One region of the Shewanella sp. 10N.286.51.B8 genome, then DNA from elsewhere that is predicted to be linked to it. Evidence: riboswitches for the same ligand, from Rfam matches in the RefSeq annotation. Region 1 holds a riboswitch; the other holds the start of a gene.
What was found. A riboswitch is a leader RNA that binds a small molecule or an ion and turns the genes downstream of it on or off. The one in region 1 is predicted to bind cobalamin.

Region 1 (4,200 bases):
AACTCTTCAACGTAGGGACGCAACTCTTTTGGGCCAAGGGCGCAGTTAAGGCCAATGGATAATGGTTTGATATGGCGCAGTGAGTTGTAAAAGCCTTCGGTGGTTTGCCCAGTTAGGGTACGACCTGAAGCATCAGTAATGGTGCCTGAAATCATCACAGGTAGACGATCACCAATTTGATCAAACACTAATTCGATGGCAAATAATGCGGCTTTGGCGTTGAGGGTATCAAAGATGGTTTCGACCATGATGATATCTGCGCCGCCATCAATTAATGCACGGGTTGATTCAACATAGGCTTCGACTAACTCATCAAAGCTGATATTACGAAAACTGGGGTCGTTCACATCTGGGCTGATAGAGCAAGTGCGGTTGGTTGGCCCAAGCACTCCTGCAACATAGCGTTTAATACCCGTTTGCGCAGTAACGTCATCAGCGGCTTCACGGGCAACTTTGGCGCCTTCAAGGTTAATTTCTGCTGACAACGACTGCATGTCGTAATCGGCCATAGCAATCGTGGTGGCATTAAAGGTATTGGTTTCAATAATGTCAGCACCCGCTAACAGGTATTCAGTGTGGATATCTTTAATGATTTGGCGTTGGCTTAGCACCAACATGTCGTTGTTGCCTTTTACGTCACAGTGCCAGTCTTTAAAACGCTCACCACGGTAGTCTTCTTCTTCCAGTTTGTAGTCTTGAATCATTGTGCCCATGGCACCATCGAGGATAACTATGCGCTGTTTTAGCGTATTTGTAAGTTGTTCAAGTACCTGACTGTAGGAAGTCGACTTCGCCATAACGTATTACCTTAATTGCTTTTATGCTAATCACTTAATCGAGCGTTAAATAACACGCTAACTTAAGTAGTTAGTGGATTGTGTTAACGGTTTTAGATGAAATAAGCATACCTTTATTTATGCTTTTATAGGGCAGAATAATGCGAAATCCCCTGTAATAAAATTCATCTTAAAATATTTTGTTTGGACATTTAAACGTATAGACGTCCATAATACGTTTAAATAGATTGTAAGAGCAAGCCCATTGCTCACACTAAAAACATAAGCCAATTGAAACGGCCGATGGAGTCCCCTTAGATGAAGCAAGCTAAGATATTATTGTTACGCCATGGCCAATGTGAAGGCGACAGTATTTTGCGGGGTAAAACCGATGTGGCGCTAACTGATTTGGGGCTAACGAACATGCACCAGAGTGCGGCTAAGCTAGGGCTACTAGGTTGTTTGCCATCACTGCAGCTATACAGTTCGCCTTTGGTGCGCTGCCATGCGTTTGCCGCTGAATTAGCGCAGCAGTTAAACCAAGTGAGTGCTGATTTAGCTTTACAGGTTGAGATAATGTCTCAATTACAGGAAATTGATTTTGGCTTGTGGGACGGAAAAAGCTTTGCAGAGCTTTATCAGCATAGCGCTAAAGCGTTAGATGCCTATTGGGATAACCCTTGGGAGCATGGCGCGCCCCAAGCTGAGCCCATGGCTGAATTTGAACAAAGGGTGGCGCAGGCTTTTGCGCAAATAACCTTGCAAGCTTACAACTTGGCTGAAGCTCATACTGCTGAGGCTAATAGTGCTAAGGCAACAGCATCAGCCACTGCTCTGGTAGTGACTCACGGTGGAGTTATCCGTCATATTATCGCTTTGGTGTTAGGGCTTGAGCGCTGTAAAGGGCTATATGGACAACTGAATATAGATTATGCCGCGACGGTAACCATTGATGTGTTTTGGCCTGAAGCTGATGATAAATCGACTAAACCCGTCTATCGTTTAAACTGGAATAATTAGTTTTAGCCTAAAATTAGCAGAAAAAACTAACTTCACTTAGGCAGATATACCGTACAATATAAGCCGCATTTATTAAGTGCAATAAAATTTCAAATTAAGTCAATTTAGCTGCAGTTGAGTGCTTGTGTGAAATGCTTTAAGCAACACCAGTATCAAGCGGTTCGCTAAATGAGTAGGGAATCGAGAACTAGCCTAAATGCTGTTTAGCTCGAACTGTACCCGCAACTGTAAAATAGCATCTCATCACTTGTAAGATAAGTGATTAATGAATGCCATTAAGTCAGATACCTAGCTTAGTTTTTCTTGCTGAATTAGCAGCACCTAACAACAACTTGAGCGGGTAACTCAGGCGGAGTTTGTATCGTGATCAGTATTAAAACCCCAGATGTGGCTAAACATGCCTCTTGGATAACCGCAGGGTGAGTACCTTGACAACTGCGGCATTAACAGTTGATCAGCTAAGCTGGTCAGTTGCAGACAATGAGATCCTTTCTCAAGTCAGTTTTGCCTTGCAACGGGGTGAAATGCTAGGGCTTATTGGCCCTAACGGTGCGGGTAAATCCAGCTTACTGCGCTGCTTGTATCGCTATATCACCCCTGATGCTGGCATGATCACCTTATTTGGCGACAATATTCATGGTTTCTCTCAAAAACAATTGGCCACTAAGGTTGCCGTTGTGCAGCAAGAGTCACCCCATTATTTTGATATGACCACCCATCAACTGGTTTCTATGGGCTTAACGCCCCATAAAGGCCTTTTTGAAACCAATACCCAAGCAGATGCAGATGATATTGCCAAGGCACTGGCTAAAGTGGGTCTTGAGCACAAAGCCTTGCAGCAATATGAGCAGTTATCTGGCGGTGAAAAACAGCGGGCATTAATTGCACGGGCTATCGTGCAAAAGCCGCAGTTATTGATCCTTGATGAGCCGACTAATCATTTAGATATTCGCTATCAAATCCAAATTCTTGAGTTGGTTAGGCAACTTGGCATTAGCGTGATTGCCTCTATTCACGATCTTAATTTAGCCAGCGCAATGTGCGATAGATTGCTGTTACTTGATCAAGGAAAGTGCATCGCTCAAGGTTTACCTGATGAAGTATTAACAGAAACCATTTTGGGGAACGTGTTTGATGTTTGCTGCCAAATATCAAGTCACCCACAGCACGGTAAACCGTTAATTACCTACTTTTATGGTTATCAAAGTCATTATGACAATGCTAATCAAAACACTTGTCAAAGCTCGCAGCAAAACGCATATCCAAGCTTTGAACAAAAACATGGCCAATCAAACCACGGGCAGGGCGATAAATGACAGCCATTGATGCCACACAATCAGTGAAGCTAGCAAAGCAGATGAGTTTAAGTTTTAAGCATAAGCTACTGCTGTTTGTTACTGCCATAGTGACCTTAGTTACTCCAATCGCCGCGGCAAGTTTCGGCGCTGCTAATATCAGTTTTGAACAGGTCGTTAGCTTGTTTGCTAATTTGGCATTAGGTACAGGTGAAACAGATTCACTAACGCAGCGGATTGTGTTTGAGCTGCGTTTTCCAAGAATTATTTTAGCCTTTGTGGCAGGCGCAGGTTTGGCGCTTGCGGGCAGTGTATTGCAAACGGTGACACGTAACCCGTTGGCGGATCCCTATTTATTTGGTATTAGCTCTGGGGCGTCATTTGGGGCGGTATTAGTGCTGAGCTTTTTTGGCAGCCAAGGCTTAGTGCTGCAATGGTTAGCAGAGTCTTCTGGTCATCTTGCCAATGCCATTTTACGTTCAGGCTTATTCAGTAATGATGCCTGGTGGTCTTGGTCATCCATTAGTTTACCAATTGGCGCTTTTATTGGTTCGAGTTTATCTGTGCTGTTGGTATTAGGTTTATCTGGTTTTGGTCGTGCTAGCCAAGTTGAGCGGATGCTATTGTCTGGGGTGGCCACCTCTTTCATGTTCGGCGCGCTAACCAGTTTGGTACTGTATTTTTCAAGCCCTCAAGCGGCGGCTTCAGTATTATTTTGGAGTTTGGGCAGCTTTGCTAAAGCTAGCTGGGCAGGCCTGGTTATCCCATCTGTGGTGGTAGTTTGCAGCATATTAATTATTTTAGCTTTTAAGCGTCAGGTATTAGCCATTCAAGCGGGGGATGAAACGGCGCACTCCTTAGGGGTTAACGTCGCCAAAATTCGCTTAGCAATGCTTATTTTGTGTTCATTAATTACCGCCACGCTGGTGGCAAGTTGCGGCGGCATTGGCTTTGTTGGCTTGATGATCCCTCATACCGTGCGGCTGCTCTATCCTGGGCAACAACCTATTATGATGACGGCATTAGTCGGCGGCATATTTATGGTATGGATTGATGTATTAGCCCGTTGTTTATTAGGCAACCAAGAGTTGCCGGTAGGTATTATCACT
Region 2 (4,200 bases), on a different contig from region 1:
AACTCGTGCTCACTACGGCCAACAAGTTCTTCATCATTTTTAGTGTCTTTGGCATCTAAATAGGTGTACGAAATCCGGTGGTCTAATTGCCACAGCGTGGTATTTAACGATAGCTCTAAGCCTTTTATCTTGGCTTCATTGATGTTGGCAGGTTTCCATATGTAACCATCTTCATCAATCGGTGCCCAAGCAATGAGGTTATTAATATCGTTTTGGAATAAACTGATATAACCTTGAATAGCAGAGCCCCTATAATTAAGGGTTAATTCATAGCTTTCAGAGGTTTCGGAGGATAAATCTGGGTTTCCTGTTCCAGGCCAGTATAAGTCATTAAAAGTAGGTGCTTTAAAGCCTGTGCCTGTGCTTGCCGTTAAGCGCCATTGATCAGAAAAGTTATAGGCTGCACTTAAATTATAAGAAGTTTCATTGTCGATATTTTCAACGTCATCATATCGAACAGCCCCTTCAAATAGAACGTTATGCCATTGGTATTGAGCCAGCGCATAAATTCCCCAAACTTCTCGTTCATTGATAGCATAATCCCCATTTACGGACTCGTTATACCAATCCACTCCGCCGATAACCGTCAGTTCATTAGATGCTTTAAATTGGTTTGTCCAATTTATTTGATCGCGAGTTGTTTCGTATTTTTGTCTCGCGACATCCGGGTTATCACCGCGAAAATTGACATTTGAATCTTGAGATTGACCAATATTTAATTTACTCGTGAGTTGCTCGCCCTGATATTGGGTGCCAACATTCCACAAATAATTGTCAAAATCAGCTTGGTCAGTGCCGCCACTGGCGTAAATATCATCGTGTTCGCTATTACCAGTGTCATATTGTAGACTCCAGTTAATATCCCATTGGTCCGAGATATTTTGCAAACCCGCTACAGTTAATCCTATGCGGTCATAGCCATCATCATCAGCTTCTTCTGGAGCGCCATTATGGATATTATATCCATCTGAACGTTCACTGTTTACTGTGATAGTACTTTGACCATCACCATGTGCCACTCCCGCACCTACAGTGCCTCGTAGATAGTTATTACTACCTAACTCGGTACTGGCAAACCATTCACCACCATTAAGTTGGCGAGTAAATATTTGTATTACACCGCCAATAGCATCACTGCCCCAAATAGAAGCTCTAGGGCCTTTTATGACTTCTATCCGCTCAATATTTTGTGGAGAAAGGGAGCCAAAATTGACAGCGTTTAGGGGGGCAGATCCAACCCTTAAACCATCAATAAGCACCAATGAATGCCCTGAGCTGGTGCCTCGTATACTCACTGAAGCCGTTTGTCCAGCCCCACCATTTCGAGTCACACTTAAACCTGGTAATGCTTCTAGAACATCAACTACTGATTTGGGATTAAGCACATCAATTTCTTCACGTTCAATGGTATTAATTACCGTAAGTTGTGAGTCTGGTGTGCTCTCAAAACGTGTTCCAGTGACCACGATTGTTTCATGCACTGGGACTGCAGGTGCTGCAGCATTTACACTGTAAGTTTGAAAAATAGCTAATGTGATAGCTGATAAACGCAGTTTAAAACTCATTATTGTTGCCTTGTTATGCTGAGTTTAAAATAGCGGGAGATGCGCTGCTTGTTAATAATTGAGTAACTAGTAGCGAATAGAAAAAATCCAATCTTTCTATGTCTCAAGAAACCCGCTTGAGTACATCGAACAATTAGGTCGGTCTCCTGGCTCACAGCATCTAGAAATACACCTTCCCGATATAAAGTCAGTGGTAAAAAGTATTTCGCTCTGTTTACAGTTGCAGGTACAGCTGTGGGGTCTCACCACATTCCCAAAATTAACACCCTAATTGTATTGATAGTGATAAAGCTTGTTCGCACAACTCATTGTTGTGAACTGTTACTTTACCCATCGATGATGTGGTGGAATATAATCAATTATTGGTAGTTGGAATGTGAAAATGGTCACAGGTTTATTTATATGGACTAAAGTGTGTGACTTTTAACAGTACTTTTGTGGTGAGACTTTATGGGGCGGTTTTTCTTGCTTTAAATATGAGCTATTTTTACTTGTAATAAGATTTAGGTTGAAAATTAATTTTATAATATGTTTAAATTACTGTTAAAAGTAACATATTAAAAATTAATAAGCATTGCTATTATTTGTTGTGAGAGTTGTTTTACGCATATCGTAATAGAGATGTTTAAAACAATATTCACAACATTTGAATGTAACCATAATTGTTTGGTTTATTCTTATTTTGATATCGTTTTTTCTGCAAGATAAATGTTATTTGAAGTCATATTTTTATATTGTGGCTTTTTTGATATTTTTTAATATATACTTCCACCCAAAGTATATGGTAAAACTGAGTAATAACTTCATCACTCTTACTTGGTAACCCTGCATTATGAGGTTAGAGGCATCTAACCTCATTTTTTTGAGGCTAAATTTTCATCACGGAACCTATGTGTAATTTTATACATTATAGGTTGTTTACGCTTAAGTGTGATTGCTAGAATGCAAATGTTAGCAGTGAGACTTTTAAACTAGATAGGAAAGTTAGCTGCTGAGGAACGTGTTTTTATTTTTTAAATAAAGACTCTCTATGAATTAATCAGCAACTGGCTGAAATAAAAGTATTAAGTTTTATCACTTTTAAACTAAAGGGTTTTCCATCACCTTAATATTTTTTACTTTAACATGTTAAGTGCACTAATCCTGTCTGGTTTTGATTTGCAATCACTAGTTTCAATAAGTATTAATATACTAATATGTCCAAATAACAAAGCAAATATAAGTTAATAACTCTATTACTTGCTGCGTTGCGCCAAGGGTGTCACCTGTATATCCATTTATTTGTTTTTTCATTAACTTGAGTAATAAAACAAAAGCTATCAACCAAGTTGCTAGTAATAATAAAGTTAAGCTGCTTGGCAGTAAAAGCAATCCAGGGAAACCACATGCAGTTAGTATCAATAATGTGTTGTAGTTGATAGTATTTGATTTTTGTGGTGTTTTGTTTTCCCCTATACGTGCATATTCAAGAAAGAATGGCACCATGCCAGAGATAGCTCTGCTAGCACCATGTGCAGTTATTAATGCGAGCATGACTTGCTGCATACTGAGTAGCTGCAGGCTACTCAGTTTTATTGCAAAGGTTGATATTAATGCAAGTACCCCATAGGTGCCAATCTGGCTATCTTTCATTATTGCTAACTTTCTGCTTTTATCCCAACCTCCACCAAAGCCATCAGCGAGATCGGCCAAGCCATCTTCATGAAAGGCACCGGTTGCAAGGATGAGTATTACCAAAGTCACAACGCACGCAAGGGAATGAGGAACTACTAAGCTAAGTGCAAAGTATACAGCTGCGCCAAAAAAACCTATAAAAAGACCAACCAATGAAAACCAACGACTAGCAGCCGCCACAGTCTTTTCATGAAACATCATGTGATTTGTAAAAGGAAAGCGTGTTAGAAAACTAATGGCTGCAAGAACTTCATTAAATATATTGTTTTTTTTTATGTCTAAGTTACTCATAACTTGTTTTTTTCTCTTTAATCTTGTGGGGTTAGTGATAGAGTATTTTAAGATTACTATTTATGGTTTGCATAATGTTACTGAGAACTTGTTAGGGCAAAAGTGGGGGAGAGTAACCACTTTTTCAATATCATTAAATTTTTTTGATTGAATGGATATTTAATATAGTGATTAACTCAAATTAGGTATGAGTAATAGATCACAAGTTTCTTTTTAAGGAAGAAAGACTGTGCTTTTTCACAGCTTTCAACTGCAATGTAATTGAGGTGAACTAATATTGAATACTGTCAACAACATAAAATTTCAATTGGAACTTTTTAACAGCGTCCATTGCTTCCAGCGTAGCAGGTTGAGCTAAGTTCTCCACAGCAGGCACGGCTGAACACATCATTTTATATATAATAGGAAGCCTTGCGTTCAAATCCCTATCTCTCCGCCATATTAAATACGAGAAAAGCCGTTGATTATCAACGGCTTTTTTTTGTTTCTGGCATTTGAGGGGCTTTCTGAGAGGATTGACTCAGACAATGTACCTGCCTTTCACATTAGCAGAGCTCCTAATAACGTGTACTTCACACGTATCTGTTTAGCCAAATCGTTACGCGATAAAGGCTTTCCTTTTGATATTAAAGTTTCTTTGTTGACTCGTGACAGAGCACAAGCGGTTATT

Region 2: it holds a riboswitch for cobalamin, as region 1 does, so the genes downstream of both, AB4160_RS16470 (TonB-dependent receptor domain-containing protein) here and AB4160_RS03085 (ABC transporter ATP-binding protein) in region 1, are expected to answer to the same signal.

What each region holds. Positions count from the first base shown of each region.
Region 1 is NZ_JBFRKG010000007.1:62,466-66,665, forward strand. Features, by position in the region: gene metH (methionine synthase) at 1-797, opposite strand, end outside; gene AB4160_RS03080 (histidine phosphatase family protein) at 1,095-1,796, shown strand; cobalamin riboswitch at 1,935-2,107, shown strand; gene AB4160_RS03085 (ABC transporter ATP-binding protein) at 2,216-3,112, shown strand; gene AB4160_RS03090 (iron ABC transporter permease) at 3,109-4,200, shown strand, end outside.
Region 2 is NZ_JBFRKG010000046.1:14,492-18,691, forward strand. Features, by position in the region: gene AB4160_RS16470 (TonB-dependent receptor domain-containing protein) at 1-1,565, opposite strand, end outside; cobalamin riboswitch at 1,684-1,850, opposite strand; gene cobS (adenosylcobinamide-GDP ribazoletransferase) at 2,757-3,530, opposite strand.